4 regions of the Azonexus hydrophilus genome follow, and region 1 is predicted to be linked to each of the others. Evidence: riboswitches for the same ligand, from Rfam matches in the RefSeq annotation. Region 1 holds a riboswitch; each other region holds the start of a gene.
The links. A riboswitch is a leader RNA that binds a small molecule or an ion and turns the genes downstream of it on or off. The one in region 1 is predicted to bind cobalamin.

Region 1 (7,681 bases):
ATCGAGACGCTGCCGCAACTACCCGGCCGCATCATCCTGGTCTCCAACGAGGTCGGCTGGGGCATCGTGCCGATGCACCCGGTTTCGCGGCTGTTCGCCGATGAACAGGGGCGGCTCAACCAGCGCGTCGCGGCAGTCTGCGATCAGGTGACGCTGGTCGCCGCCGGCCTGCCGCTGACGCTCAAGGCAGCGCCAGCCAGGGCCTGAGCTTTTCCCAGGCGAGCGCCGCCTCGACCGAATCGGCCAGGCGGTCGAGATCGGCTTCGCGGCGGGCGGCAAAGTCGACGTGATCGACCTCGCCGGCACCGGCCCAGCGCAACAATGCAGCCAAGGCCTCGGGATGGTCGAAAACGCCGTGGCAGTAAGTACCGAGAACTTGATCGTCGGCCGAGATAGCACCATCGGCACGGCCGTCGGCCAGCTGTACGGCAGCCCACGTCAAGCCATCGCCCTGGGTGACGCCGAGGTGGATTTCGTAGCCGGTCATCACCGGCCGGCCTTCGAGATGCAAGTGGCCGCTCACATTGCGCAGCTGCTTCTCCGTTTCCAGCGTCGTGTCCACCGCCAGGAAGCCAAGGCCGGGCGTCGTTCCCGGCTTGCCTTCGAGACCGAGCGGATCGGCGATGCTGCGGCCGAGCATCTGGTAGCCACCGCACAGGCCGATCACCTTGCCGCCGTAGCGCAGGTGGCGGGCGATGGCGCGGTCGTGGCCATGGACGCGCAGCCAGTCGAGGTCGGCGCGCACCGCCTTGGAACCGGGCAGGACGATCAGATCGGCCGGCGGCAAAGCTTCGCCCGGCGCGATCCAGCGGAAATCGACCTGCGGGTGCAGGCGCAGTGGATCGAGGTCGTTATGGTTGGAAGTACGCGGGTAGGCCGGCGCGACGACGCGGATTTTTGCTGTTTTCTTGCCGTCGACCGTGGATGTCGCGATTGCGTCCTCGGCGTCGAGCATCAAGCCGTGCAGGTAGGGCAGCACGCCGAGCACCGGCTTGCCGGTGCGCTGCTCCAGCCAGGCCAGACCGGGTTCGAGCAACGCGATGTCACCACGGAAACGGTTGATGACGAAGCCGACGACGCGCGCCTGCTCGGACGCCGACAGCAGCTCCAGCGTGCCGACCAGATGGGCGAAGACGCCGCCGCGGTCGATGTCGGCGACGATGATCACCGGGCAATCGACCGCTTCGGCGAAGCCCATGTTGGCGATGTCGCGGTCACGCAGGTTGATCTCGGCCGGCGAACCGGCGCCCTCGACCAGCACGCAATCGTATTGCGCGGTCAGCCGGCCCCAGGATTCGAGCACCGCGCCCATCGCCCGCGGCTTGTAGTCGTGGTAGGCCTTGGCGTCGAGGTCGGTGGCGACCTTGCCGTGGATGATCACCTGCGCCTTGCGGTCGGTGGTCGGCTTCAACAGCACCGGGTTGAAATCGGTATGCGCTTCGAGACCGCAGGCCAGCGCCTGCAACGCCTGCGCCCGGCCGATCTCGCCACCGTCGACGGTAACCGCCGAATTGAGCGCCATGTTCTGCGGTTTGAACGGCGCCACGCGTACCCCACGCCGCTTCAGAATCCGGCACAGCGCCGCGACCAGCGTCGATTTGCCGGCGTCGGACGTCGTTCCCTGGACCATCAGCGCGTTGCCTATCATGCGTGCAAACCCGTGAAAAAAGGCCGTAATTATGGCACCATCGCTGCCTTCCGATGCGAATCGGAAACTTGTCTCCCGGTGCCTTCCGGCTTTGCCGGCAGGAGAATCGGGAAGGCGGTGCGATTCCGCCACGTGCCCAACGCTGTGAGGATGACGGGCGATGCACAGGCCACTGCTGCGGCGGGAAGGCGCATCGTCCGGGTGAATCCGAGTCAGAAGACCGGCCGGGAGACGTAATTCGGCACCGTGGACGGGTGCCTTCGCGTTTCCAGAAGGGGAATCCATGGAAAACCAGCACGCTTTTTCCGACGCCGAACGGGCCGCCGTCTATCACGCCATTTTCAGCCGCCGCGACGTGCGCGGCCAGTTCCTGCCCAACCCGGTCGCCGACGACCAGCTCGCGCGCATCCTGATGGCGGCGCATCACGCGCCGTCGGTCGGTTTCATGCAGCCGTGGAATTTCCTCGTCGTCCGCTCGGCGGACGTGAAACAGCGGGTGCACGACATCTTCGCGCAGGCCAATGCCGAAGCGGCGACGATGTTTCCGGACGAAAAGCGCGAAATCTACGGCAAGCTGAAACTGCAGGGCATCCTCGACGCGCCGGTGAACCTGTGCATCACCTGCGACCGCTCGCGCAGCGGCCCGGTCGTGCTCGGCCGCACGCACATGCCGACCATGGACCTCTATTCCAGCGTGTGCGCCGTCCAGAACTTGTGGCTGGCTGCCCGCGCCGAGGGCCTCGGCGTCGGCTGGGTCAGCATCTTCCACGAGAAGGCGCTGCAGGACGCGCTCGGCATTCCGCATCACATCGTGCCGATTGCCTATCTGTGCATCGGCCACGTCAGCCATTTCAAGGATCGCCCGGAACTGGAAAGCGCCGGCTGGCTGCCGCGCCTGCCGGTCGAGGAACTGGTCTTCCACGAACAGTGGGGGACGCGCGATTTACCGGAAAATGCCGGGCTGACCGCCGCCCTGTCGGCGCTCGCCGCGGCGGAGCGCGGCGCATGAATGGCACTTTCCCGGCCGACCAGCGCGCCGCGCTGCTCGCCCTGCCCGGCGTCGGGCCGACGGTGATCCGCCGCCTCGAAGAGGCCGGCTACGCGCCGTTGGCCCGGCTGGCCGGCGAGGAAAGCGCCGTCGTCACGCTGCACATCGCCCGCATGATCGGCTCGACCTGCTGGCACAACAATCCACAGGCGCGCGCGGCAATCGACGCCGCCATCGCCCTGGCCCGCCAATGGCCGAATTGAACCTGCTCGCCGGCCCCTACGCCATGCCGCTGGCGGCGCTCGCCGCGGTGCTGCTCGACCGCCTGTTCGGCGAAGTGCGGCGTTTTCACCCGCTGGTCGGCTTCGGCGCGCTGGCGGCGGCGATCGAAAAGCGGCTGAACCGGCGCACGATTGCCGGCGGCGTCCTCGGCTGGGCGCTGGCGGTGCTGCCCTGGGTGGCGCTGGCGCTGGCCTTGCGACCATTGGCGCCGTTCGCGGTCGACGTACTGCTGCTCTATTTTTCGCTCGGCGCGCGCAGCCTGTGCGAACACGCCGAAGCGGTCGCCCGGCCGCTGAGCGAGGGACGCCTTGATGAGGCGCGGCAGCGCGTCGGCTGGATTGTTTCCCGCGATACCGCAGCACTCGACGAGGCCGGCGTCGCCAAGGCCGGCGTCGAATCGGTGCTGGAAAACGGCAACGACGCGATCTTCGGCGCGCTGTTCTGGTTCGCCCTGCTCGGCGGCCCCGGCGCCCTGCTGTTCCGGCTGGCCAACACGCTCGATGCGATGTGGGGCTACCGCACCGAACGCTACAACCTCTACGGCCGCTGGGCCGCCCGCGTTGACGATGCGCTCAACTGGCTACCGGCCCGGCTGACCGCACTGAGCTACGCCCTGCTCGGCCGCTGGCGCGACGCACTGGCCTGCTGGCGCACCCAGGCGCCCGGCTGGGAAAGCCCGAACGCCGGCCCGGTGATGGCGGCGGGCGCTGGCAGCCTCGGCGTGCAATGCGGCGGCGCCGCCATCTACCACGGCCGCGAGGAAATTCGCCCGCCGCTCGGCTGCGGCCCGGCGCCGGTCGCCGCCGACCTCGGCCGGGCGATCACGCTGATCCGGCGCAGCCTGTGGCTGTGGCTAGCCGTCCTTTTCCTGATCGGAGCCCTGCATGCTTGACCATGGCGGCCGCCTGCGCGAAGCCGCGGCCCACTACGACATCCCGCTCGCCGACTGGCTCGATCTGTCCACCGGCATCAACCCGCAGGGCTGGCCGGTGCCGCCGCTGCCGGCCGCAGTCTGGCAACGCCTGCCGGAAGACAACGACGGCCTGGAGGCCGCCGCTGCCGCCTACTACGGCAACGCCAACCTGCTGCCAGTGGCCGGCTCGCAGGCCGCCATCCAGTGGTTGCCGGCGCTGCTGCCGCGCGCCGCCGTGGCCTGCATCGCGCCGCTCTACAACGAACACCCGCAGGCCTGGCAGCGCGCCGGCCACAAGCTGCGCTTCCTGCAGAACGCGACCCTGCCGCGCGCGCTGGCGGCGGCGACGCCCTACGTGCTGCTGTGCAACCCGAACAATCCGACCGCCGACCGCCACCCGCGCGAACTGGCGGTCGACGCCGCAGCGCAACTGAAAAAGCGCGGCGGCTGGCTGATCGTCGACGAAGCCTTCATCGACGCCACGCCCGAGCACAGCCTGACGCCGCTGGCCGGCACGGCGGACGCCCCTAACCTGATCGTCTTCCGTTCGCTGGGCAAGTTCTTCGGCCTGGCCGGGCTGCGCGTCGGTTTCCTGTTCGCCGCCCCCGAACTGCTGGCGAAGATGGCCGAGGCCATCGGCCCGTGGAGCGTCGCCGGCCCGTCGCGCGCCGCAGCAACGCTGGCACTGGCCGACAACGCCTGGCAAGCAAGCACGCGCCAGCGCCTGTTGGCCGACGGTGAACGCCTGCGCCAGTTGCTGGCACCACTCGGCGAGGTCAAGGCGACGCCACTGTTCGCGACACTGAACGCACCGACCACCGCCGAACTGCACGAACACCTGGCGCGCCGCGCCATCCTCACCCGCCGCTACGAATCGAATCCGCTGCTGCGCGTCGGCCTGCCACCCGACGAGGCCGGCTGGCAGTGTCTGAAGGCAGCCCTTGCCGACTGGAAGCCCGCATGAAAATCCACCTGCCTGCTGTACTGGCAGCCTTCGCCCTGAGCCCGATGGTCCACGCCGAACTGCTGATCAAGGACGATACCGGCCGCGAAGTCAGGCTGGCCAGACCCGCGCAGCGCATCGTCGCCCTCGCCCCGCACATTGCCGAAACGCTGTTTGCTGCCGGTGCCGGCGACAAGCTGGTCGGCACCGTCGACTACAGCGACTATCCGCCCGCCGCCAAACAGGTCAGGCGGGTCGGCGGCTATTCGCGCATCGATCTGGAAGCGGTCGTCGCCCTCAAGCCTGACCTGGTGCTGGCCTGGGAAAGCGGCAACAACATGGCGCAGGCTGACAAGCTGCGGGCGCTCGGCCTGACTGTTTTCGTTTCCCAGCCCAACCACATGGAAGACATCGCCGGCCAGGTCGAACGTTACGGCCGACTGGCCGGGACGGAAGCGGTCGCCAACGCCGAGGCTAGACGTTTCCGCGAGCGCATGGCGGCCTTGCGCACGGCCAACGCCGGCAAACCCAAGGTACGCACCTTCTACCAGATCTGGAAGGCACCGCTGGTCACCGTCGGCGGCCCGCAAATCATCAGCGACGCGATGCGTATCTGCGGCGGTGAGAACATTTTCGGCCACCTGACGCAGATGGCGCCGCGCGTCGGCATCGAATCGGTGATCGAGGCTGACCCGGAAGCCATCGTCGCCACCGGCATGGGCGACGCCAAGCCCGAATGGCTGGACGACTGGCAGCAGTGGAAGCGCATGACCGCCGTCCAGCGCGGCAACCTTTTCCACATCAATCCCGACATCATGCAGCGGCACACGCCGCGCATCCTCGACGGTACGGCGAAACTTTGCGACCACCTCGATGTCGCACGCAGCCGTCGCCCCAAGTGAGAACGCCATGCCCCGCCTGCCCCAGCGCATCGTCTGCCTGACCACCGAAACCGTCGAAGTCCTCTACGCCCTGGGCGAGCAGGACCGCATCGTCGGCATCAGCGGCTACACTGTCCGGCCACCACAGGCGCGCAAGGAAAAACCCAAGGTTTTCGCCTTCACCACCGGCGACATCGAGAAGATCCTCGCCGTCGAACCCGACCTAGTGCTGACTTTCTCCGACCTCCAGGCCGACATCGCCCGTGACCTGATCAAGGCTGGCATTGCGGTCTACGCGCTGAACATGCGCAGCGTCGACGACATCCTGGCGATGATCGAAACCGTCGGCCGCCTGGTCGGCGCCGAGGATCGCGCACAGGCGCTGGTCGCCGGGCTGGAAGCGCAGATCGCCCAGGCCCGGGCACTGGCCGAGAAACACATCGCCCAACATGGCCGCCGGCCGCGCGTTTATTTCGAGGAATGGGACGATCCGCTGATCAGCGGCCTGCGCTGGGCATCCGAGTTGATTGAAATCGCCGGCGGCGAAGATGTTTTCGCCGAACGCGCACGCTCGCCGTTGTCCCGCGACCGCCGGCCAACACCCGAGGAAGTGATCGCGGCGGCGCCGGAGATCATCATCGGCTCCTGGTGCGGCAAACACTTCCGCCCCGAACGTGTCGCTGCCCGGCCGGGTTGGGAGGCCATTCCGGCGGTCAATCAGGCGCGCATGCACGAGATCAAGTCGGCGATCATCCTGACGCCGGGACCGGTTGCCATCAGCGAAGGCCTGCCTTTGCTGCTCGATATTCTCTGGCCGAGTACAACGTAGGGCAAACGTGTATTGCCCTGGCATGTCGCCAGCCCCTATAGTGACGGCATGTCGCGGCCAGCACTGCTCCTCCTGCTGTTTTTCCTATTCCATGCAAAAGCCTGGGCAGGCGAAATTGCGCTCATCCTGGCCGATGACAGCGCGCCGTACCGAGAATTCGCCAGCAGCCTGCAAAAAAACCTGCAGGCCGGCTGGAAAATTGCCTACACCGATAACAATCTCCGACCAGCCGACCGGCAACCGGTGGACCTCATCGTCACCGCCGGCAGCGGTGCCCTGCGTACCGCCCTCGCAGCCAATCCGAAAACACCGATCCTGGCCACCCTGTTGCCCGAATACAGTTACCAGGCGGCGCTTGTCGAAGCGCGTGCACCGCCCCTGGTTTCGGCTATCTACCTGGATCAGCCGGCCAAACGACAGGCACGGTTGCTACGCTTGCTATTCCCGGAAGTGCGCCGCGTCGGCTTGCTGGTCAGCGATCAATCGGCACCGCAGATCGCATCGTTCCGCTCGGCACTGACCCTTCAGCGCATGCAGTTGCACAGCGAGCAGGCAAGCAACGAACAACAAATACTGCCCACGCTCGAAAACCTGCTCGCCCGCAGCGAAGTCCTGCTGGCCGTCCCCGATGCACTGATCTACTCACGCAGTAGTATCCGCCCCTTGTTGATCACTGCCTACCGCTTCCAGCGGCCGGTCATCGGCTTCTCCGCCTCCCTGGCCAAGGCAGGAGCGCTCGCTGCACTGTATTCGACGCCAGCCCAGATCGGCCGACAGGCCGGTGCACTGATTTCGGTTCATGGCAACCGCCTGCCGCCGCCGCGACCACCTTCCGAATATTCGCTGACCATCAACCAGAGCGTCGCCGATGCCTTTGGCCTGCGCCTGCCGGACGAAACCGATCTCTTGCAGAAACTGCTCACCAGCGGGACTGAAGAATGAACAACCTGACATTACGCCAGCGACTACTGATCCTCACGCTGCTACCCAGCGCCCTGATCACCACGCTGCTCGTGCTCTATTTCTCGATGACCGGCATCAACGCCATCGAAGACCAGTTGCGCGGCAAAGGCCTGGCCACCGTCCGTTACCTCGCGCCGGTCAGCGAGTACGGCATCATTGCCGGGCAGATGGACGGCATTTACGGCCTGGTCCAGGCTGCCATGCAGGAACCTGGCGTCAAGGCCGCCATCATCG
Region 2 (7,681 bases), 320 kb from region 1:
GACGTTCGCCGCCGGACAGTGTGTGTACCTGGCGGGCTTCCATGCCGGCCAGACCGAGGGCTTTCAGGGCGCTCCTCGCCAGTTCGGCATCGTGCTTCGATTCCCAGTCCCAGCGACCGAGATGGGGATGGCGACCGGTGAGTGCGGTTTCGAGGACGGTCGAGCCGAACGGATCGTTCTGGAACTGACCGAGCCAGGCCCGGCGCAGTGCCGCCTGGCGCGGCGGCAGCAAGGCGCAGTCCTCGCCGTCGAGCAGCACGGCCCCGGCCTGCGGCGGACGCAGGCCGGCCAGTGTTGACAGCAGCGTCGACTTGCCGGCGCCGTTACGGCCGAGGATGGCCAGCCGTTCGCCCGGCTGCAGGCTGAGGTTGAGGCAGTCGACGACGGTTTTGCCGCCGATGTCGACGCTGAGCTGGCGGGCTTCGAGCAAGGGGGCGCTCATTTCGGTTGCCTCGACAGCAGGAACAGGAAAACCGGCACGCCGATCAGCGCGGTGAGTACGCCGACCGGCAGTTGCAGGGGCGCGATCACCGTGCGGGCGGCGGTATCGGCCAGCACCAGCAGCGAACCGCCGGCGAGTACGGTGGCCGGCAGCAACAGGCGTTGATCGTTGCCGGTGGCGAGTCGGACCAGGTGCGGGACGACCAGACCGACGAAACCGATTGAGCCGGCCGTGGTCACCGAGGCGGCGGTGGCCACCGAAGCCAGCAGATAAACCGTGTAGCGTAGCCGCCCCACCGCCACGCCCAGCGCCTGGGCCTGCATCAGGCCGCGCGACAGCAGGTTGAGTTCGCGGGCGAACGGCATCGCGCAGGCCAGTGCGACCACCAGCGCCAGTGCCGCCGGCCACCAGGTGAAGGTCTGCCCAAGGTCGCCCATCAGCCAGAACAGCATGCCGTGCAGCTTGCCTTCGTCGGCAATCGACAGCATCAGGGCAATCAGCGCGCCGCAGCCGGCGGCGACGATGACGCCGGTGAGCAGCAGGCGGGTCTGCGTCCAGCTACCGTCGCCATGCGCCAGCCCGAAGACCAGGAACATGGCACCGAGCGCGCCGGCAAAGGCGAGTCCGTCGACGGCCAGCAGCGGCAGCCCGATCAGGATGCCGAACATGGCGCCGACGCCGGCCCCGCCCGAGATACCGAGCACGTAAGGATCGGCCAGCGGATTGCGCAGCAGCACCTGCATCAGCGCCCCGGCCAGCGCCAGCAAGCCGCCGCAGGCGAAGCCGGCGAGTGCCCGTGGCAGGCGCAATTGCACGACCATGTCAGCCGCCCCGTCGCCGTGCCCGAACAACGCGGCGACGATGTCGGGCAGCGGCACCTTGAGGCTGCCCGCCGACAGGGCCAAGGCGAAACTCGCCAGCGCCAGCAGGCTGAGCGCGGAGAGAATCAGGAAGGCACGGCGGCGGGTGGGCATGGATTATTTCGGACTGTAGCGGATGCCGATGAAGGCGTTGCGCCCCGGGGTGGCGTAGGTGTTGACGAGTATATAGTCCCGGTCAAAGAGGTTGTTGACGCGGGCAAATACGCTCCAGGCCGGGGCAAAGCGGTAGGCGGCGTAGAGGTTGACCAGTGTATAGCTGCCCATATCCACTTTCGGGCCGGTGGACGGATACTCATGACGTTTGCCAGTGAACTGGAATTCGGTTCGCCAGTTCCATGGACCAATCTCCTGCCCAGCTGAAGCGTTGGCCGAATGCCGGGCGCGCCTGGGCAATTGCCTGCTGTTCTTCTGGTCTTTTGCGTCTAGCCAGTCGTAATTGAAGGCCAGATCGAAGCCGCGCAGTCTGCCTTGCCAGTTCAAAGTGGCGCCTTCAATTCTGGCGGTGTCGATATTGGTCGGGGTGGTGACTGCGCCGACCTGGGTCCAGGAGATCATGTCCTTGATGTGGTTGAGATACCAGGTCAGTGACAGAGCGTGATTTCCGGCTTCATGGTGAATCGTTATTTCGCGGTTTACTGCTGATTCTGGACGTACGTCCGGGTTCCCGATGTAGCCGCTTTTCAGGGGGTAATAGAGATCGTTGAACGTAGGCGCTTTGAACGCCGTGCCAATACTGGCACTGGCTCGCCAATTGGGCGTTAGACGATAGCCATAAGCAAGGGAGCCGGTGGTCTTGTCACCGAAAAGCGAGTCGTCATCATGGCGAATGCTTCCCTGCAGGCGATGTTGGCCAAAGCCGCGGTTCCAGCCCAGTTGAACGGAATCGTTTTGGCGTGTTTTTTCCGCGTAGTTGTCCGACGTCGTGATGGATTGTCGCGTGCTTTCCAGTCCGACCAGAAGATTGCCCCAGCGAGTATTCAGGTCGTGTTGCCACGAATACAGATTCTGATCGGTGTTGAACCGGCTATCGAACAAACCGTTACGCAGGTTGTCGGAATAATCGTTGCTGCGCCCGAATGTGAGTGTGCTGTTCCAGTTCGGGTTGATCTTGTTTTTCAATACCAAGGAGCCGTTGCCGTTCCGGGTCTTGCTCACCCAGTCGTTGGTAGCGCCACTGCCGTCATAACGGCTCATTCCGTCCGCATGAAGTGCCGACAGCAGCACTTCATGGCCCGGAGCGAAGGTATAACCCAGACGCGCCGATGCCGCGAGGTTGTGAAAACCATCCTTGTCCGGGTTGGCTGTAGTTGTCCAGGGGCGACTGTTGAAGCCCTTGGTGCTCTCGTGAGACACGGTTGCGCCATAGTTCCAGCCATTCTGTTTGCCAGACATGCTCACACTGCCATTTTGCGTACCGTAGTTACCGGCACCGGCTTCGGCGGAGAAATGAAAGGTTTCTTCGCTGCGTCGGGTGAAGATCTGGACCACGCCGCCGATGGCGTCACTGCCGTACATTGCGGAGGCTGGACCGCGGATGATCTCGATGCGTTCAATCTGCGCAACGGGAATGCGAGACCAGGAAACGTTCCCGTTAGTTGCCGAGCCCATTCGCATGCCATCGACAAGAAGCAGGGCGTGTTTGCCGTTAGTGCCTCGGATGAGCAGCGATGATTCGGCGCCCCAGCTGCCGTTGGCAACGATCTGTATGCCCGGCTGGGCAGCCAGGATCTGTTCGAGATTGGTGTGGCCGGCGGCTTCAATCTCGTTGCGCTCGATCACGCTGACATCGGTCAACACTTCGCTGACCCGCATCGGCTGGCGTGTCGCGGTGACCACCATGGTGTCGAGGCTGGCAAGCTGCTCCGTGGCCTGCAGTGGTTGGCAAAAAGCGAGCGGTAACAATACCGCCAGCGGCTTCAAACGTGAGTTCATGGATTTCCCCTTTCCGGCAGGCGTCCCCGCATGCCGGAATGCATTGACAAGGAAGTGCGCAGGGGAGAGGGCTGGTCAGGAACCGGCACCACCACCCCGTGGTACTTCCGCTAGGTGTGCAAGGCCGGTATCCGGGCTCACAAGTCTTGACGTATCGCCTTCCCAGGTTTCCCCAGTGGCTTCGTGATACGCCCGCACTTGCTTACCGTTGCGGGGGCAGCAGCGGCTTGGTCTCGTTGGAGACGCACCGCTTTCCCGTTTAACTGCGCTTGGTGAAAACCGCGCGCAGCACCTGACACGGCGCGCATTCTAGCGCGCCTGGCCGGGAGATGCGAATGCCAATGGCGTCGACAGCCGATAAAACACTTTGAAAATAGCTGCTTAGTCCTTGACCGGGCAGCATTTGTCCCTCTATAGTGCGCGCCATGAATAGCGAATTCGAAGCGCTCGAAGCCAAGATCGATCAGGTCGTCGCCCTGGTGCACCAGTTGCGTGCCGAGAACGAAGTCCTGAAGAACCAGATAGCCACGGCCGAGGCCGAGCGTCTGCACTTGCGCTCGACGATGACGGCTGCCCGCGAGCGGCTGGAAGGCCTGATGGACAAGCTGCCCGAGGATGCCTGAGATGAGTGCCGAGCAGAATTTCCTCGACGTCAAGATCATGGGCCGCGAATACCGCGTTGCCTGCCGGCCGGAGGAGCGCGATGCGCTGCTGGCAGCGGTTGATCTGGTCGACAACAAGATGCGCGAAATCGCCCAGAAGACCAAGAGCACCATCGCCGAACGCGTGGCGGTGATGGCCGCGCTGAACATCGCCCACGAACGCCTGGCGGCGCCGGCTGGCGAGGCTGCCGAAGAAGCGCTTGCGTCGACCGACACGAAGCGTAGAATCGAAGACATGGGAGCACGGCTCGATGCCGTGCTGGCACCCCAGCAGCAACTGGATCTCTGAGTCGCTGCGGGATTGCCCGCCGAGTGTTCCCTGCGGTGTTTGTTAAGGCCATATATTCCTTGAACCAATGCTGATTGGCATCGGTTGCGGACCAAGACTCCGCTGTTGTGCGCGTTCTTCGTCGAATGTGCCTGATGCGGAAGGAAAGCAGCCACTCTGAACCCAGGTTCAGGATGCCGGCCTGACGGCACTCGCGGGGACTTTTACCAAACAGGTGGCAGCTTCTGCCACCTGTTTTCATTTTTGGTTGTCAGCTTCAACGAATATCTCCGATCATGACGATTTGGTGGCTAACGTATCCCTTGCTGGGCATTTTTGGTGGTTTTGTCGCCGGTTTGTTTGGTGTCGGTGGCGGTCTGACGCTGGTGCCCTTCATGTACATGTTGTTTGTTGCCCAGAGCTTTCCAACCGACCATGTCATGCACTTGGCCCTGGGTACTTCGATGGCGACGATCGTGTTTACATCGATTTCCAGCATGCGCGCCCACCATGCGCACGGAGCAGTGCGTTGGGATATTGTCCGGACCATGGCGCCGGGTTTGGTGCTTGGTACCTTTGGCGGTTCGCTGGTTGCAGGCCAGGTACCGACCGGGCCAATGACTGCGATTTTTGTCGTCATCGTCTATTACGCGTCGTTGCAGATGATGCTCGATTTCAAACCGCACGCCCATCGTCAGATGCCAGGCAACCTGGGGCGTTTCGTCGCTGGCGGTGTGATCGGCGTAATTTCCAGCCTGGTCGCGGCCGGTGGCGGTTTTCTGTCGGTACCGTTCATGCTGTTCTGCAATGTGGCGATCCACAATGCCGTCGGTACATCGTCGGCGCTCGGCTTCCCGATCGCTGTTGCCGGTGCTGTTGGTTATATCGTCGCTGGCTGGAGCGATAGCGGACTGCCGGCCTATTCCTTCGGCTATGTCTACCTGCCGGCCTTCATCGGCATCGTTGCGATGAGCATCCTGATGGCGCCGGTCGGCGCCAAGCTGGCGCACAAGCTGCCGGTCAAGCAATTGAAGCGGGCCTTTGGCGGTTTCCTGGCGCTGCTTGCCACCAAGATGCTGCACAGCCTGATCGGCTGAAGTCGATCAGGCGCCGGCCTTGAAGTCGCGCAAGGTGGCAACGAGGTCGGCGAAGCGCTCGCCCTGAACCGTCACGTGGGCGCGCAGTTGTGCCGAGGCGAGATCGCTGTCGCCCTTGATGATGGCGTCGACGATGGCCTGGTGTTCGTTGAACGAGGTCGCCATCCGGTTGCGTACCCGCAACTGCAGACGCCGGTAGGGACGTAGCCGGCGGTGCAGGGCTGTTGCCTGCTCGACCAGAAAGCCGTTGTGGCTGGCTTCGTAGATGCGCTGGTGAAATACTTCATTCAACTGGTAATAGATATCCGGCGTGTTGGCATCGCGTGCCGCTTCGCAGGCGCGGTGCGCCTCCTGTAGCGCTGTCTGTTCGTCAGGCGTGATCCGCCGTGCGGCCAGGCGACCGCACATGGCTTCCAGTTCGGCCATCACCTCGAACATTTCACAGACCCGGTCTGCACCCACTTCGGGCACCGTTGCTCCCCGCCGCGGTCTGATTTCGATCAGGCCGACCGATGAAAGCTGGATCAACGCTTCCCGCACCGGCGTTCGCGAGACGCCGAAGGTATCGGCCAGTTCCTGTTCATCCAGCCGTGTACCGGGGGGGTAAACGCCGGTGACGATGCGTTCCTCTATCAACTCACCCAGGCGTTCTGATTGGCGGGTGGTGGCGGGAATTTCGGTTGTGCTGTTCACGATGGTGCTCCGGAAAGTAGCAATGATTACATTATACGAAATTAGTTGACTAGTATTTAATATTTGATATCTTGTATACACAACGGTGGTTTTTGAACACAAACAAGAGTGCGGTATTCCTTCCAAAGGATAAGCCAGCCGGTCAGCGAGGTATCACCGTCCATGCGTAATCAACCCAGGAGGAGACATCCATGATTAGCAAAACCAAGCGCCACTTTACGCTGGCCATTGCTGCAGCAGCTCTGACTTTTGCGTTGCCGGCGGCTCACGCCCAGGCGCCGCGTGTCATCAAGATTTCGCACCAGTTCCCGGCGGCGACCAGTGAAGACGGTGATTTTCGCGACCGTCTGGTTCGCCGATTCGCCGCCGAAGTCGAGAAGCAGAGCAAAGGCAGCTTGAAATTCGAGATCTACCCGGGCAGTTCTCTGATGAAGACGAACAGCCAGATCGGTGCCCTGCGCAAGAGTGCATTGGACATGAGCCTGGTGCCGCTGGCTTATGGCGGTGGCGAGATTCCGGCGGTCAACCTGACCCTGATGCCGACTCTGGTCACCAGTTACGAGCAGGGCATGCGCTGGAAAAATGCACCGATCGGCAAGGAGCTGGATCGAATTCTCGCGGAAAAAAATATCAAGATACTCACTTGGGTCTGGCAAGCGGGTGGTATCGCTTCGGGCAAGAAGTCGGTGGTTGTGCCGGACGACGCCAAGGGGCTGAAGTTCCGTGGTGGTAGCAAAGAAATGGACCAGATGTTGAAGGGGGCCGGCGCCGCCGTGACCGGCATGCCGTCGTCGGAAATCTACAGTGCCATGCAATCGGGCGTACTCGATGCGGCCTTGACTTCCAGTACCTCGCTGATCAGTTTCCGCCTCTACGAATTCGCCAAATACGTGACGACGGCGCGCAAGAACAGCTTCTGGTTCATGTTCGAGCCGCTGCTCATTTCCAAGAGCCTTTACGACTCGCTGACGCCCGAGCAGCAGAAGATCGTCAGCGAAGTCGGCGCCAGCCTTGAGCAGTTCGGTGTCGAGGAGTCGAAGAAGGACGACGCGCGGATGGCCGATATCTATGCCAAGGCAGGGGCTCAGGTCGCCGACATGGATGACAAGGCCTTCGCCGCCTGGCGTGCTGTCGCCGAACAGACCGCGTTCAAGGATTTCGCCGAGAACATCAAGGGTGGCCGCGAACTGCTCGACATGGCGTTGTCGGTCAAGTGATCCCAGGGCCGGGCAAGGCCCGGCCCCTCATTTTTTCTCGAGGTGAATCATGAGCCCCGGATATTTCATCAGCCGTGCAGTCAAGGTCTTCAATATCGCGACAGGTTACCTGTCGGCTTTCCTGATCGTTATCTCCAGCGGTGTCCTCGTCTTCGAGGTCGCTGTCCGTTATTTCTTTGCCTGGCCGACCGACTGGGAAATCGAGTTCTGTGTGATGCTGTTGATCGCTTCCAGCTTCCTGGCGGCTGCGCATACCCAACTCAATCGTGGGCATGTGCCCATCGAAATTCTCGATGAAGTCATGCCGCGCAGTTGGACGCAATGGCGCATGGCTTTGTCGGACCTTGCGTCTTTCATGTTCTGTGCCTTCATCACCTGGCATTGCTGGCATCTATTTTATGAGGCCTGGGACGAAGGACGGATGAGCGACACTTCATGGGCGCCAAAGATGTGGCCGGTGTTCGCCACTATGGCCGTCGGCATGACCTC
Region 3 (7,681 bases), 830 kb from region 1:
AGAAAAGGCCGGCAACTACTTCCAGGCACCGTCCGGCCTGCCGCTCGTCCAGCACGCGCTGCCAGGCCTGATGGGGCTGGTGCACGACGGCGTCATCGACCTGCCGACGCTGGTTGCCAAGACCAGCCACCGCGTCGCCGACCTGTTTGCGATTGCCGAACGCGGCTATCTGCGCGAAGGCTACTGGGCCGATCTGGTGTTGATTGGCGGCCGCGATATCGATGCACCGGACGATCCCATCCTCAGCCGTTGCGGCTGGTCACCCTTTGTTGGCCGACGCTTTCGCAGCCGGGTTTCCACTACGGTTGTTTCGGGTCAGCTTGCCTGGCATGAAGGTCAATTACGGCCGAACTGCCGTGGGCAAGCACTTTCATTTTTGCGCGATTCTTCCGGTTGACCGTAGCATCAAGCCGCGTCAAGAAGGATGCGTTCCATCCTGAAGTTTCACCTGGCTGTGCTTAAAAAAACAGCTGGCTGGCGTCTGGCTGGCTTGCTGGAAGCGAGGGTGAGAAACTTAGTGTTCGATGTGATGGCTGGCGTGCTGGCACAAGCGGAAGGCGAGGTCGTCGCGCTCGCGGGCCAGGCGCTCGCACTCGCGGTGCGCGGCGCAGATGGTCTTGTCCAAGTGCCAGACGCGCTGGGCGGCGACGATCAATTGTTCGTTGGCTTCCCGCAGTTCCATCAGTTGCCGGCCCAGTTCGATGATGGCCTGGCCGGATTCGAGCTGGGCGATGCGCGCGCGTAGATTGCTGGATTGTGTTTCGAGCACCGCGATGCGATTGGCTTGTTCGATGCTGCGGGCAGCATTGAGCGTGATCATCCGCTTCTGGCTGCTGCGGGCTTTCTGCAAGGCGCGGCGCAGGGCGGCGTTTTCCCTTTCCAGGGCGCTCTGCGGCTCGGCAGGTTCCTTTTCGAGGATGGCGCGGTTTTCAAGCGGGGCAAGCATGGTGTAACTCCTGACGCTGACCCAGGCGTTGGCTGGCGCGTTCGCACAATTCACGGGTTTCATGATCAATGTCCTGATCGCACAGATGCTCAAGCAGTCGTGCCGCGTGCAGCGCGGATTGACGACACCCGGTCTCTTCGTGGATCAGGACCAGGCTGAGGGTGGCGGCCCAGATGTCGCTTTTCGGCATGGTTTTCTCCTCAGAAACTGGCGCCGGCCAGCATCAGCCAGAGCAGGGTGGCGGCGATACCGGTATGGATCAACAGGCTGTTCATGTGGCGCCTCGCGTGAGTGAGAATGGTTCTTAATATACGTGAATAGCGAATTTAGTCAAACAAGAATTGTTTCGTTTTGTGACAATGCTATATTTTCGGGTGGAGGGCGCCGGCGTGTGATCGGCGCCCTCCGGAGGAGCAGGCGGGGTCAGCGACCTGCTCCGGCTTGCTCGGTGGGGCTTACTTGGTCAGGATCAGCTTGCCCTGGCGGGTGATGCGCAGGCGGTACTCGCTGCCGCTGTGGCGGATGCAGATTTCGTTGCATTCGCCAAACAGGGCTTTGCTGGCGATGCACTGGACTGCGCAGCTTGCGGCCCGGGCGGCGGCTTGTTCGGGCTTGAGACGCAAGGTCGGGCGCGGACCGTTGGCATGCAGGAAAGGAATGCGCAGAGTCTGTTTGCTCGGTTCCATGATGGGCTCCTCGAGGGATTACATCCGGGTGGCGTAGTACTCGACCACACGCTGCAGGTCGAGTGGGAAGGGCGCCGCGTCGCCGTCGGGCAGGTGGGTCAGGCGGGCGCAGGTCGTCGCGTCATCGAAGGTGATCCATTGTGGGCGCTCCAGCGCCGGCTCTTCCAGCGTAGCCCTTACCAGATCGATCTTACGTCCGGCCTCGGTCGGGCCGAAGGCGTCGCCGATGCGCAGGCGGATCGAAGGAATGGTCACGCGCTTGCCGTTGAGCTGGAAATGACCGTGGCTGACCAGTTGGCGCGCGGCCGGAATGGTCGGCGCGAAACCCGCGCGGAAGACCATGTTGTCGAGCCGACGTTCGAGCAGTTCGACCAGCTTGTTGCCGGTAGCACCACGATCCTTCTTGGCATCGGCAACGGCGCGGCGCAGCTGGCGTTCGCTCAGGCCGTAGTTGTAGCGCAGCTTTTGTTTTTCCATCAGTTGCAGGCCGAATTCGGACTTGCGCGAGGTGACTTTGCGGGCGCCGTGCTGGCCGGGCGGCTGGTTGCGTTCCTGCATCGATTTGCGTGACAGCCCCGGCAGATCGACGCCGAGGGCGCGCAGGACTTTGAGGCGGGGGCCGGTATAACGGGACATGATTACTCTCTCTCGTACTGTGATTGATGTCAGTGGGTCTGGCAGCCGGGGTGGGCCAGCGGGTAGCAGTCGACCGGAACCGAAGCGGGGTGGCAGTGCACCGCCTCCCAGCCGCCGAGGACTTCCTGCAGCGTGCTCTTCAGGTAGGGATTGAGGTCGGCGCTGTCGGCCACGCTGCGCAGATGAGTGCGCAAGGCTTCGGTCTTGTGGAAGGTGGCGCCGCGCAGGGCTGACGAGGACAACAGGTGGATGACGGCAGCCAGCCTGAGTTCGAGGGGCATGTCGGCGTGTTCCATGAGGGGCGCTCCAGTCGGTTCGGGGAAACTGGCTGGCTGGCCGGAAACGCGGCTTGCTGGCTACTGAATGAGAATTATTGTTAATAATTCATTTGGCGTCAAGTGTCTTTTGGCAGGCTGTGCTAACATCCGCCCGTTGGTGCTCGCGCATGCCTCGGCAGGCGCGGTTAAACGGGAAGCTGGGAGATTGGCCGTCAGGCAGATCCAACCAGCGCTGCCCCCGCAACGGTAAGTGGATGGACGTCCGCGTCCAGCTTTCACCTTGCAGCCACTGGCGATGCAACGCATCCCGGGAAGGCGGTGAAGGCAAGATCCACCAGCCCGGATACCGGCCAACAGGGTGGTCCGCGCATGCGCCGGGCCGTAATGCCTGATGTCGACGGGGAGGTCGGCAGGGCGTCATTCCGGAACTTCTTCCCATGTCAAAAATCCCTACGCGTGTGGCGGCGTGCGCCCTGTTCACGGCGGCTGCCTGTTTTTCCCCGCTTGCTCTGGCTCACGGCAACCACACCCACGGTCACGGCAATGTCCAGGTCAGTGTTGACGGCACGGCGCTGACAGTGCGCCTCGATGTGCCGCTGGAAGCCTATCTCGGCTACGACTATCCGCCCCGCAACGAAAAACAGCAGCAGGTCTGGCAGGCCTTCGTCGAACGTGTCGCCGACCCGCTGCGCTTTGTCGAGCCGCCGGCCGAAGCCCAGTGCAAGCTGAGTGGCAGTCGCACCGAACCGGCGCTGGGCGAAGTCGATCCCAAGGTCGATATTGCCAACCTGGTGCACGAAATCCGCTTCGAATGCGCCCAGCCCGAAGCGCTCAAGTCGCTAAGCTTCAGTGCTTTCCGCGACCACCCGGGGCTCAAGCAGTTGCGGGTCCGCCTGGAGAGCGCTGGCGCGAAAAAGACCCAGACCATCCGTCCGCGTTTCCCGGCGCTGGTGTTCTGATGCTGGAGGCCGGCTTTACCCAACTCACCCAGTTGCTGCTGACGCCGATTCTCTGGCTGCTGGCGGCGGCGCTGGTCTACGCCCTGTGGATGAGCGGTGCCGTGCTGGTCGAAGCCTGGCAGCGGCGTTCGCCGGCCTTCCGCAGTCTGCCTGACGCACCGGAACTGGCGTTCGACGAGATCGAGCTGATCGTCCTGCGCCGGCTTGAGCCGCTCCGCCTGCTCAGCCGGGTGACGCCGATGCTCGGCCTGATCGCCACCATGATCCCGCTCGGCCCGGCCCTGCACGGCGTTGCCAGCGGCAACGGCAGCGCTGCGCTGGCGGTGTTCAGCGACGCCTTTGCCGGCGTCGTGCTGGCGCTGACGGCGGCGGCCATCGGCCTGGTCCTGTATTCCCTGCGCCGTCGCTGGCTGCTCGGCGAACTGCTGGCCATTCGCAAGCGCCGGGAGGGCCTGGCGTGAGCCTCAAGCATTTCAACATCCTGGAAGAGGATGACGACGACCCGATGCTGTCGTCGATCAACCTGGTCGATGTCTTTCTCGTTCTGGTCGTCGCCCTGCTGGCGGCGGTCAATCTGTCGTCGGCTGGTGATCCGGGGGCGCCGGTGGAACTGGCGATTCCGGAAAACGGCCAGGAAATCCGCTACCAGGGCACCGGCGACAGCGGCGAAGGTGAGGGCGTGCGGGCCGGCGTTGCCTACCGCTTGCGCGACGGCAGCATCATCTACGTTCCGGAAGACGGCCCGGCCGCCAAGCCATGATGCGCTGGCTGGGATGGCTGCTGCTCGTCTGCCTGGCGGGTGCCGCGCAGGCGCGCGAACTGTTGTGGGTGACTGCCGACATCACGCCCAAGGCCCGCACCGCCCTGGTCGAACGCCTGGCGCAGGCGAATGGCTGGCGGTTCCGGCATTTCGATACGCCGCTGACCCTGCCGGAGAGCGAACGCCCGGCGCAGCGCCAGCGCCTGCTGGCGGCGGCCGGCAGTGCCGACATGCTGTGGGTCGATGCGCCGCATGCGATGCCGCAGGCACTGCTGGCCGACTTGCTGCCGCCTGGGGCGGTCAAGGTGCCGGTGGTCTGGATTGGCCCCGAGTCGGTTGCCGCGTCTGATCGGCTGGCCGATTACCTGCGCCATGGCGGCGAAGGCAACATCCGCGCCGCGCTGACCCTGGCCACCCGCCGTCTCGCCGGCATGAGCGAAGCGCAAGCTGCGGCTGACCTGCCGGCGCCGCGCCCCTGGCCGCGCCAGGGGCTCTACCATCCGGACGCACCGGACTTCCTGGCCGACGTCGACGCCCTGCAAGCCTGGCGTCGCGATCCGCGACCGGCAGTGGCGGTGCTCGTCCATCGCCATCATTTCGTCAATGGCGAAACAGCCTGGCTCGACGCCTGGTTGCGCCGCTTCGACGCGCACGGGCTGGCAGCCTATGCGGTCTTCGGTCAGCAACTCGATGCCGGTGGCCTGCGCCAGTTGCTGGTGGCGCGTGCGGACCGCCGCGACAGCGGCCCGGAAACGGCGCACCCGGCCTTACTGGTGCTGCACCAGCTGGTGTCGAAAGGCGCCGACCTGCAGACCCTGCTGGCGCGCTGGCAAGTGCCGCTGCTGTCGGCCTTGCCCTATCGCCATGGCGATACCGCCGCCTGGCAGAACGATGCGACCGGCCTGCGTCTGGCCGACACGCCCTTTTACCTGTTCCAGCCGGAGGCGGCAGGCGCCATTGATCCGCTGATCGTTGCCGCCCATCCCGACGATCAACGGCCGGTCGAACTGATCGAGCGCCAGGCCGATGCGCTGATCGCCCGCGCCGCGCGGCAGGTCGCGCTGCAGCGCAAGCCGCCGGCGGAGAAAAAGCTGGCGCTGATGGTGTACAACTATCCGGCCGGCGGCAGCAATTTCGGCGCCTCCTTCCTCAATGTGCCGCGCAGCCTGGAAAACGTCACCGCCGCGCTGGTGCACGCCGGCTACCGCACGCAATCCTTGCCCGAAGCGGCCTGGGTGGCGAACCTGCAACCCTTGCTGAGTGCCTACTATCCCGACGCCGACCTGCGCGCCCTGCTCGCCGCCGACCAGGCCGAGGCCCTGCCACTGGCTACCTACCGTGCCTGGTGGAACAGCCTGCCGGCCAACACGCGACAGCGCATTGCCGGCCACTGGGGCGAGCCGGAGAAAAGCCGTTATCTGGTCGACTGGCAGGGTGAGAAGGTTTTCGTCATTCCCCGCTTGCGACTCGGCAACGTCTCGGTGCTGCCGCAGCCGCCGCGCGAGGAAACCCTGCATCGCGGCCAGAATCCGTTTTCGCACAAGAGTGGTACGCCGTTGTCGCACCATTATCTGGCGGTTTACCTGTGGGCGCGCCAGGGCGATGCGCTGATCCACTTCGGTACCCACGGTACCCAGGAATGGGCCGGCGGCAAGCCGCGCGGGCTCGACGTCCTCGACGACGCTTTGCTGCCGCTGGGCGACTTGCCGGTGATCTATCCCTACATCGTCGACAACCTCGGCGAGGCGCTGACCGCCAAGCGGCGCGGGCGCGCCGTGTTGCTCAGTCACCATACGCCGGTGCTGGCGACCAGCGGCCTGGGGCCCGGCATGGCGCAACTGCACGAACTGATGCACGAGTGGGCGATTGCCGACGAAGGGCCGACCAAAATTGCGGTCGGTCAGCGCTTGACCGCGCTGATCGCCGAAAACCGCCTGCACCACGATCTCGGCTGGCCGATCGAACGGGTGCAGCGCGAACTCGATGCCTTCCTCGATGCCCTGCATCCCTGGCTCGACCAGCTTGCCCACGGCAGCCAGCCGCGCGGGCTGGCGGTGTTTGGCAGCGTGCCCGAACCGGCCTTGCTCCGCCTGCAGATTCTACAGGCGCTTCAGCGTCCCTTGCTCGATGCGTTGGGCGAGGACGTCGACGAAACCTTCCTGATGGATTACCGGCACATCGAGAGCTCGCGGCCGATGCGCTGGCTCGCGGTTGCGCTGAACGATGCCGAGGCCGCCAGTCGCCTCGATCTACGCCGTGCCGGCGACGATACCGCTGTGCCCAACCGGGCCGGCGAACGGGCCATCGACCCCGAGGCCTTACGCGAACTGGCCGGGCGGGCGCAGGCGCTCGACCGTTTGCTCAGCGTCGAGAACGAGATGCCGGCCCTGCTCGACGCGCTGGCCGGGCGTTTCATCCCGGCCGCTTACGGCGGCGATCCGATCCGCAATCCGGACAGCCTGCCGACCGGGCGCAACCTGATCGGCCTCGATCCCAGCCGCCTGCCAACCCGTCAGGCCTACACCGTGGCGCAACTGCTTTTCGATCAGTGGCTGGCCGGCTGGCTGGACCGTCACGCCGGCGTCCATCCGCAACGTCTGGCCCTGTCGCTGTGGGCCGGCGAAACCCTGCGCCACCAGGGAGTGATGGAGGCGCAGGCGCTGGTCGCCCTGGGCGTAAGGCCTGTTTGGGACGATGCCGGTCGGCCGCGCGGCGTCGAAGTGATCCCCGCCGACGAACTCGGCCGACCGCGCGTCGATGTCCTGCTCAGTGTGACCGGTTCCTACCGCGACCAGTTTCCGGCCTTGATGGCGCTGGTCGATACGGCGGTCGCTGCCGTCGCCACGGCCGAACCCGGCGGCAGCGTCGCTCGCCACAGTCGGGCGGTGGCCGATGAACTGCGCCAGCGTGGCACGCCGCGTGCGCTTGCCGACCGCCTCGGCCAGGCGCGGGTGTTCGGTAACGCCGTCGGCGACTACGGCACCGGTATCGCCGAAGCGGTGCTCGACGATCGGCTACAGGAAAAGGACGCCCGCCTCGGTCAGATGTTTCTGCAGCGCATGAGTCAGCCCTATGTCGACGGCCAGCCGGTCGCCGGGCTGGCGGCCGGCGTGGCCGCGCAGGCACTCGCTGCGCAACTGCGGCGTACCGACGCGGCGTTGCTGTCGCGAACCTCCAATCTGTTCGGGATGATGACCTCGGACGACCCCTTCCAGTACCTCGGCGGCTTGGCCGCCGCGGCCCGCGCCGCCGGCCGCGACAAGCCGCTGGAACTGCACGTCAGCCAGTTGCAGCAGGCCGACGAACCCTACGCGCAGACGGCCGGGCAGAGCATCGCCCTGGAAATGCAGGCGCGTTATCTACACCCTGGTTGGGTTGAAGCCATGCAGAAGGAAGGCTACGCCGGCACCTTGCAG
Region 4 (7,681 bases), 1.7 Mb from region 1:
ATGGCGTGGTTTCTGCGCGGCAGCGCGGGCGACCCTGTCCAGTCCGGTATTCGCCGCCGCCAGCCGCAACCTGGAGCAACAGCTCAGGCTGGCGGTCGGTCCCGGCTTCGCATCGATCGACCGCGAACTCTCCGCCGCTAGCCGTCTGGCACTGGGCACCGCATTGCTCAATGGCGACCTGACCGAGGTCGACCGGTTGGCGCGCTTGCACCACGGCTTCTTCCGAAACGCGGTACTCGCCGCGATTCCCGCCATCCCGGGCGAATTGCCCGAAACCCTCGAGGAAATATCCACATGACCCAGCATCTTCACATCACCGAAACCCGCCCGCAACTCGCCGATCCGACCGCTCTCGGTGTCTTCGGCCTGGCCGTCGTCACCTTTGTCGCCGCGTCGCAGAAGCTGGGTTGGACCAGTGGCACGACCTATCTGGTGCCGTGGGCATTGTTTCTCGGTTCAATCGGACAGATCTGGGCGTCCACGGTCGACTTCCGCAAAAACAACTTTTTCGGCGCCATCGTCCTCGGTGCCTATGGCCTGTTCTGGGCTGCGGTGGCGATGCACTGGGCGATCGCCCAAGGCTGGTTCGGCAGCGTCGCCGTTGGTGCCGACGTCCGTCAACTGGCTTACGCCTGTATCGCCTATTTCATTTTTTCGTTGTTCATTCTGGTTGCCGCCTGCGAGACGAACAAGGTCTTTGCCGCCATCCTGTTCCTGATCAACGTGCTGTTGCCGTCACTGGCGCTGTCCATCCTCGGGGTGGCGCCGGCTTTGTTCATTGCCTTGGCCGGCTGGTCGGAACTGTTGATTTCGCTGCTCGGCTTCTACGCCGCCGGGGCGATTTTCCTCAACGCTTATTTCGGCCGTACGCTGTTGCCGCTGGGCGCGCCATTTGGCTTCGTTCGTAAAGGGATGCCCCCAGTGGCGGCGCTGCGCCATGAGGGAAAGCTGGCAGCTTGAGTTTGGCGTCGAAAAAACGCCCCGGCTGGCTGCGGGGCGTATTCTGTTTTGGTCGATTGCCGATCAGAACCGGTATTCGGCGCTGAGGTAGGCGTTGCGGCGGTCTTCCGGGTAGGCGTTGAACGAGGTGAAGGTGCCGTTGACGATGCCGTAGGAGTAGAACTTTCGGTCGAACAGGTTGTTCACGCCGAGCGCCAGCCGCCAGTCGCCGATGTCGTGCGCCAGCTTGATATCGGTCACGGTGTAGGCCGGCATCTTGTGGAAGCGGTTGGGCTGGTCGTTGTCGTAGCGCTGCTTGCCTGTGTAGCTCAGGTTCACGCCGAGACGGGTGCTTTCCAGTATCTGCCAGCCGAGATTGAGCGAGGCTCGGTGCTTGGGCACCAGCGGCACGTCGTTGCCGGTGACATTGTTCCCGCCGTAGCTGCCGTCGCGGAAGCGCGCCTGGGTATGGGTGTAGCGGGCGGCGAGATCAACGCCGGCGGTGACCTGCAGGCGGCCTTCGAGCTCAATGCCGCGGTGGCGGGTGGCATCGAGGTTGATGTTCGAGAAGGTCGGTGCGAAATAGTGGATTTCGTTGCTGATATCCATCTCGAACAGACTGGCGCCGAAGCTGGCGCCAGCCCCCTGCCAGCGGGCGCCGATCTCGCGGTCGAGCGAGCGTTGAGGCTTTAACAGCGTCGGACAAGGTGCCGTCCAGCAGCGGTTCTCGTCGATGTTGGCGATGCGGAAGCTGCGCCCGATCCGGCCGTAAGCCGAGAAGCCGGCGCCGAGTTCCTGCTGCACTGCGAGTTCGTAGGCCGACAGGCTGTGCCGCTCGCTGGCGTCACGCGGCACCAGGCGCTCGTGCTGCGTCTGGCGGACGCTCTCCCGGCGTCCGCCGAGGCTGATCCGGGTGCCACTGGCGGCCAGGTGCAGGTCGTTACGCAGGTAGAAGGCTTGGTTCTTCTGCTTGCCCGATTCGTCGAGGGCGCTCATGAAACCGGTGGCGGCGGTGTCGTTGTCGTAGGTCCAGTGGCTCCAGTCGGCGCCGACGGTCAGGTTGTAGAGCACCTGGTCGAAACGGGTCTGCCAGAGCACGCGCGGCGAGACCGTGGTGACGCCGACGTCGGTCTTGGCCAGTGTGCTGCCCCAGGCGGTGTTGTTGAACATGTCGGCACGCTTGTCGCGGCGGGCGATGTCGAGCGCCAGCGTCAGTTCGCCGAGGCGCCGTTCGCCGCGCAGCGAGAAACGCTGGCTGCGGCTGTCGAAATAATCGTCCGGGGTCGCCGCGCCGCGGCGGTCGCTGCGCAGTTGCGCTTCGCTGCGGGCGCCCGGCAGGCGTGAGTTCTGGTCGTCGGCGCTGAAGGCGAGGGCGACGAAGCCGTCGCGGTCGCCGAAGCGCAGTTCGCCGCTAGCGGTGTCGAGTTCGCTGCGGTTGTTGTCGCGGTAGTTGTCGGTACGCAGGCGCTGCGCGTTGAGGCGCAGACCCCAGCGTTCGCCGCCGGCGCGGAAACCGCCGCGCAGATCGCTCAGGTCATGGCTGCCGACGCGGGCCGAGACGTTACCGGAGAGCGGCGCGCCGAGCGCCGAGCGGGTGATGATGTTGATCGTGCCGCTGCTCGCGCCGCTGCCGTAAAGCACGGAACCGGACCCGCGGAGGATCTCGATGCGTTCGATGCTGTCGAGCGGGATCGCCGACAGGCGGGCGCTGACCAGTTCGTTCTCCGAAATGCGCTGGCCGTCGACCAGGACCAGCGTGTTCTGGTCGCCGGTCATGCCGAAGCCGCGCAGGTCGAGCGGCGAATCCGGCGTGCCGACGAAGTTGATGCGGCTATGTACACCGCCGAGTTTGTTCAGAACTTCACCGACGGTGGTTGCCGCACTGTTTCGGATTTCGTCTGCGGTGATCACCTGGGCGGCGATCGGATTTTCCTGTTGGCTTGATTCGAAGCGGGTAGCGGTGACGACGATGGTGTCGAGCGTCTGGGCGGCAAGATTGCCGGCGAACAAGGCGAGCAGCGTGGCTGCCACGGGTTTGAGGCGGATGTGCATTGGTTTTCCCCTGCCGGCAGCGTCCCCGCATGCCGGTGTGCTTGGTTGAGGTGAAGCGCGTGGGGAATGGGCTGACGGGCGGCCGTGGCCGCTTCCCCGCGGCACTTCGCTGGTCGTCGCAGGCCGGTCTCCGGGCTGGCAAGTCTTGACGCGTCGCCTTCCCGGGCAGAACCCAGTGGCCTTGTGACGCGCCCGCACTCGCTTACCGTTGCGGGGGCAGCAGCGGCTTTGTCCGAGGACGCACCGCTTTCCCGTTTCACCGTGGCGGAAAACCGCCGACGGCACCTGAAACGCTCATAATTATAGCGGATCGAAACGACACTGCCATGTCTTGCTTTTGTCTATATTTAGTCGCTTGCCGCTTCTCATCTACTGCATGTAGTGATTTTTGTTGACTGGCGGCAAGCGAAAGGCATAAACTCCGTCGCGTTGATGGTTCCCCGCAAGGGGATTAAAACGGGAATCCGGTGCCGGATCTGACGATCCGAATCCCGGGGCTGCCCCCGCAACTGTAACCGGCGAGCGTTTCGCCACCCCATGCCACTGGATGCGTCCGGGAAGGCGGGTGAAACGCGTTGAGCCGGGAGCCAGGAGACCTGCCGCAACGTGTCCTTTTCATTTTCCTTTGGGGCGGGGTGTCCCTGGTGAGAGGTTTTGCGTGAGCGTTTCGTCTCTTGTCGTCCGTGCTTGTCCGTTGTCGCCGTCCGTCGGCACAGCGTTGCGCGGCCGCGTCACGCGCCAGCCATGTTCCGCCCCCCGAACCGGAGCATTGCCGTGTCCTCGAACGTCCTCGCGCACATTTCCGACTTGTCCGCCCACAGTGCCGCCGCGCTGCAGGTGATCCGCCGTCATGGCGCGGTCGTCGAATTCCATCCCGAGAAGATTTCCGTTGCCCTGACCAAGGCTTTCCTGGCCGTCGAGGGGAGCCAGAGCGCGACCTCGTCGCGGGTGCGCGAACTGGTTGCGCGGCTGACCGAAACGGTCGTGCGTTCGCTGACCCGCCGCCTGCCGGACGGTGGCCGGGTGCATATCGAGGATATCCAGGACCAGGTCGAACTGGCGCTGATGCGCTCCGGCGAGCACGACGTCGCCCGCGCCTATGTGCTCTACCGCGAGCGGCGCGCCGCCGAGCGGGCCGCGCTGGCCGAAGTCCAGGGCGTGCCCGAGCTGCATGTGACGGTCGATGGCGAGCGCCGGCCGCTCGATGTCGCAGGTTTGCTGAAAACCTGCGAAACGGCGTGTGCCGGGCTGGGGGAGGGCGTTTCGCCGCGGACCATCCTCGATCACGCGCTGAAGAACCTGTACGACGGTGTTGCGCTGGCCGACGTCAAGCAGGCGCTGGTGCTCGCCGCGCGTACGCTGATCGAGCGCGAACCCGGTTACGACTACGCCACCGCCCGCCTGCTGCTGGCCAGCCTGGTCGAGGAAGCGGCCGGGCCGGAAGCGGCGCAGGATGAGGCCGTCGAAGCAACTTACTTCCCGGTCTTCGTCGAACGCGGCGTGATTGCCGAACTGCTCGACCCGCGCCTCAAGGATTACGACCTCGACCGCCTGGCCGCCGCGCTCAAGCCCGAGCGCAACCAGTTGTTCGGCTACCTCGGCCTGCAGACGTTGTACGACCGCTATTTCCTGCACATCGACGGCCGTCGCATCGAAACGCCGCAGCTTTTCTTCATGCGCGTGGCGATGGGCCTGGCCTTGAACGAAATCGACCGCGAAGCGCGCGCCATCGAGTTCTACGACCTGATTTCCAGCTTCGACTTCATGTGCTCGACGCCTACGCTGTTCAACAGCGGCACCCTGCATTCGCAACTGTCGTCCTGCTACCTGACCACGGTGGCCGACGACCTCGACGGCATCTACCAGTCGATCAAGGAAAACGCCCTGCTGCAGAAGTACGCCGGCGGGCTGGGCAACGACTGGACACCGGTGCGCGCGCTGGGCAGCCGGATCAAGGGCACCAACGGCCAGAGCCAGGGCGTCATTCCGTTTTTGAAGGTGGTCAACGACACGGCGGTCGCCGTGAACCAGGGCGGCAAGCGCAAGGGCGCCGTCTGCGCTTACCTGGAAACCTGGCACCTGGACATCGAGGAATTCCTCGAACTGCGCAAGAACACCGGCGACGAGCGCCGCCGCACGCACGACATGAACACCGCCAACTGGATTCCCGACCTGTTCATGCAGCGCGTAATTGCCGGTGGCGAGTGGACGCTGTTCTCGCCGGTCGATACGCCCGACCTGCACGAAAAATCCGGGCGCGCCTTCGTCGAGGCGTATGAAGCCTACGAAGCCAGGGCTGCCGCCGGCCAGTTGAAGCTGCACAAGAAGATTCCCGCCGTGCAGTTGTGGCGCAAGATGCTGACCATGCTGTTCGAGACCGGGCACCCGTGGATCACCTTCAAGGACGCCTGCAACCTGCGCTCGCCGCAGCAGCACGTCGGCGTCGTGCATTCGAGCAACCTCTGTACCGAGATCACGCTGAACACCTCGGATTCGGAAACGGCGGTGTGCAACCTCGGCTCGGTCAATCTGCTGGCGCACCTGAAGGACGGCCAGCTCGACCGGGAAAAGCTCGCCCGCACCGTGAGCACCGCCATGCGCATGCTCGACAACGTCGTCGATATCAACTTCTACGCGACGCCCAAGGCGCGCAACGCCAACCTGCGCCACCGCCCGGTCGGCATGGGCATCATGGGTTTTGCCGATTGCCTGTACCAGTTGGGCATTGCCTACGCCTCGCCGCAAGCCGTCGAATTCGCCGACCGCAGCATGGAAGCCGTCTGCTATCAGGCTTACTGGGCATCGACCGAACTGGCGCAGGAGCGTGGCCGTTACTCCAGCTTCACCGGCAGTCTGTGGGATCGTGGCATCCTGCCGCACGAAAGCATCGTGCTGCTCGAAGCCGGGCGCGGCGAGGCGGTCGAACTCAACCGCGACAGCCGCCTCGACTGGGACGCGCTGAAAGAACGCATCGCTCGCCACGGCATGCGCAACTCCAACTGCGTTGCCATCGCGCCGACCGCGACCATCTCCAACATCGTCGGCGTCTCCGCCAGCATCGAGCCGGCCTACCAGAACCTCTACGTCAAATCCAACCTGTCCGGCGAATTCACCGTGGTCAACGAAGCCCTGGTCCGCGACCTCAAGACGCTCGGCCTGTGGGACGAAGTCATGGTCGCCGACCTCAAGTATTTCGACGGCTCGCTCGCCCGCATCGACCGCGTGCCCGACGAACTGAAAGCCCGCTACGCCACCGCCTTCGAGATCGACCCGGTGTGGCTGATCGAAGCCGCCGCCCGACGCCAGAAATGGATCGACCAGGCGCAGTCGCTGAATCTCTACCTGGCGCTGCCTTCCGGCAAGAAGCTCGACGAGATCTACAAGCTGGCCTGGAAGCGCGGCCTCAAGACCACCTACTACCTGCGCACGCTCGGTGCCAGCCAGGCGGAAAAGGCCGGCGGTCGCGACGATGCCGTGGTGCAGGAAGAGGCGCCGAAGTTCTGCGCCATCGATGATCCGACTTGCGAGTCTTGCCAGTGACGGCGACCCCGGCGCGCCGGGTTAAGCTTCTGCCTTTTTTCGTTACCGGAACCCGCTGATGAAACCGAGTCCATTCCGCCATTTCGTCCAACTGGCCTGCCTGTTGCTGGCGCTGCCGGCGTTTGCCGGCGCCCCGGTCCTGCCGCCCGAGGTCGCGGCCAGCGCCGAACTGGTGCAGGGCGAGCGCGACGGCTACTGGGAGAAGACGCTGGTCGTCCACTTCCCGGAAGTCCGCCGGGCGCTGTCGACCAGCGACGGCATGGTCAATGCGCGGGCGGCGATCAACCACGCCGCGCACCCGCTGCTCTGGCGCAAACTGGGCGCTGACGCCAAGCCGTACACCGAACGGCAACGCCTGGCTGCGGCGGCGCGTCTGGGCGTCGCCGATGCCGCGGTGGCGCACATGGCAACGGCCGCCGACATGGACAACCTGGCGGTCGTCACGCGCAGCCACGGGCCGCTGACGGTGACCGTGCTGGCCACCGCTGGCGCGCGTACCAACGCGATCCGCACCGGCGTCGATAGCGGTAGCCACATCGAGGGTCTGGACAAGGACGGCAAGCCGACCGGCACGATCAACATCCTGGTGCTGAGCAACATCGAACTCAGCGACGCGGCGCTGGCCCGGGCGCTGATCACCGTCACCGAAGGCAAGACGGCGGCGCTCGAAGACCTCAAGGTGGCCAGCAGCTATACCAAGGGTGTGCAGGCGACTGGCACCGGCACCGACAGCATCATCGTCGTTTCCGGCACGGCGGCGCCGCGCGCCACTTACACCGGCGGTCACAGTCGCATCGGCGAGCTGATCGGCAAGGCGAGCTACGCGGCGGTGGTCGAGGCGCTGGGCAAGCAGAACGGCTATTTCCTACCCGGCGCCAAACGTTTCCCCGATGCCGCCGGCGGCCCGGACAAGGCCGAAGGCGATCTGCGCATCGCCTTGCTCCACCTCGACCCGGTGCCCGGCGACATCGCCGGCAACCGCGCCCGCATCGAGGGCGCCATCGGCGAAGCGGCGCGCCACGGTGCCGACTGGGTGGTGACGCCGGAACTGGCCGAAACCGGCTACAACTTTGTGAAGCGCATCGGCACCGACTGGATTCATCCTTTCCCCGACGCCTGGGTCCATACCCTGGCGGCAATTGCCCGCGAT

Region 2: another riboswitch for cobalamin. It lies ahead of AADV58_RS02455 (TonB-dependent receptor domain-containing protein); the one in region 1 lies ahead of bluB (5,6-dimethylbenzimidazole synthase).
Region 3: another riboswitch for cobalamin. It lies ahead of AADV58_RS13375 (ZrgA family zinc uptake protein); the one in region 1 lies ahead of bluB (5,6-dimethylbenzimidazole synthase).
Region 4: another riboswitch for cobalamin. It lies ahead of AADV58_RS09270 (TonB-dependent receptor); the one in region 1 lies ahead of bluB (5,6-dimethylbenzimidazole synthase).

What each region holds. Positions count from the first base shown of each region.
Region 1 is NZ_CP151406.1:181,326-189,006, forward strand. It holds gene cobU (bifunctional adenosylcobinamide kinase/adenosylcobinamide-phosphate guanylyltransferase) at 1-207, shown strand, start outside; gene AADV58_RS00830 (cobyric acid synthase) at 182-1,648, opposite strand; cobalamin riboswitch at 1,708-1,891, shown strand; gene bluB (5,6-dimethylbenzimidazole synthase) at 1,932-2,657, shown strand; gene AADV58_RS00840 (Pathogenicity locus) at 2,654-2,899, shown strand; gene cbiB (adenosylcobinamide-phosphate synthase CbiB) at 2,887-3,810, shown strand; gene cobD (threonine-phosphate decarboxylase CobD) at 3,803-4,795, shown strand; gene AADV58_RS00855 (cobalamin-binding protein) at 4,792-5,676, shown strand; gene AADV58_RS00860 (cobalamin-binding protein) at 5,684-6,484, shown strand; gene AADV58_RS00865 (ABC transporter substrate-binding protein) at 6,533-7,426, shown strand; gene AADV58_RS00870 (diguanylate cyclase domain-containing protein) at 7,423-7,681, shown strand, end outside.
Region 2 is NZ_CP151406.1:501,464-509,144, forward strand. It holds gene AADV58_RS02445 (ABC transporter ATP-binding protein) at 1-442, opposite strand, end outside; gene AADV58_RS02450 (iron ABC transporter permease) at 439-1,416, opposite strand; gene AADV58_RS02455 (TonB-dependent receptor domain-containing protein) at 1,420-3,255, opposite strand; cobalamin riboswitch at 3,361-3,566, opposite strand; gene AADV58_RS02460 (hypothetical protein) at 3,681-3,878, shown strand; gene AADV58_RS02465 (cell division protein ZapA) at 3,880-4,206, shown strand; RNA gene ssrS (6S RNA) at 4,231-4,410, shown strand; gene AADV58_RS02475 (sulfite exporter TauE/SafE family protein) at 4,482-5,282, shown strand; gene AADV58_RS02480 (GntR family transcriptional regulator) at 5,289-5,975, opposite strand; gene dctP (TRAP transporter substrate-binding protein DctP) at 6,167-7,192, shown strand; gene AADV58_RS02490 (TRAP transporter small permease subunit) at 7,242-7,681, shown strand, end outside.
Region 3 is NZ_CP151406.1:2,773,817-2,781,497, reverse strand. It holds gene AADV58_RS13405 (dihydroorotase) at 1-397, shown strand, start outside; gene AADV58_RS13400 (hypothetical protein) at 515-946, opposite strand; gene AADV58_RS13395 (hypothetical protein) at 930-1,136, opposite strand; gene hemP (hemin uptake protein HemP) at 1,402-1,632, opposite strand; gene rpsD (30S ribosomal protein S4) at 1,651-2,268, opposite strand; gene AADV58_RS13380 (hypothetical protein) at 2,298-2,564, opposite strand; cobalamin riboswitch at 2,685-2,915, shown strand; gene AADV58_RS13375 (ZrgA family zinc uptake protein) at 2,984-3,505, shown strand; gene AADV58_RS13370 (hypothetical protein) at 3,505-3,966, shown strand; gene AADV58_RS13365 (DUF2149 domain-containing protein) at 3,963-4,265, shown strand; gene cobN (cobaltochelatase subunit CobN) at 4,262-7,681, shown strand, end outside.
Region 4 is NZ_CP151406.1:1,930,475-1,938,155, forward strand. It holds gene AADV58_RS09260 (GntR family transcriptional regulator) at 1-298, shown strand, start outside; gene AADV58_RS09265 (acetate uptake transporter) at 295-960, shown strand; gene AADV58_RS09270 (TonB-dependent receptor) at 1,024-2,991, opposite strand; cobalamin riboswitch at 3,096-3,295, opposite strand; cobalamin riboswitch at 3,407-3,609, shown strand; gene AADV58_RS09275 (ribonucleoside-diphosphate reductase subunit alpha) at 3,766-6,531, shown strand; gene AADV58_RS09280 (adenosylcobinamide amidohydrolase) at 6,590-7,681, shown strand, end outside.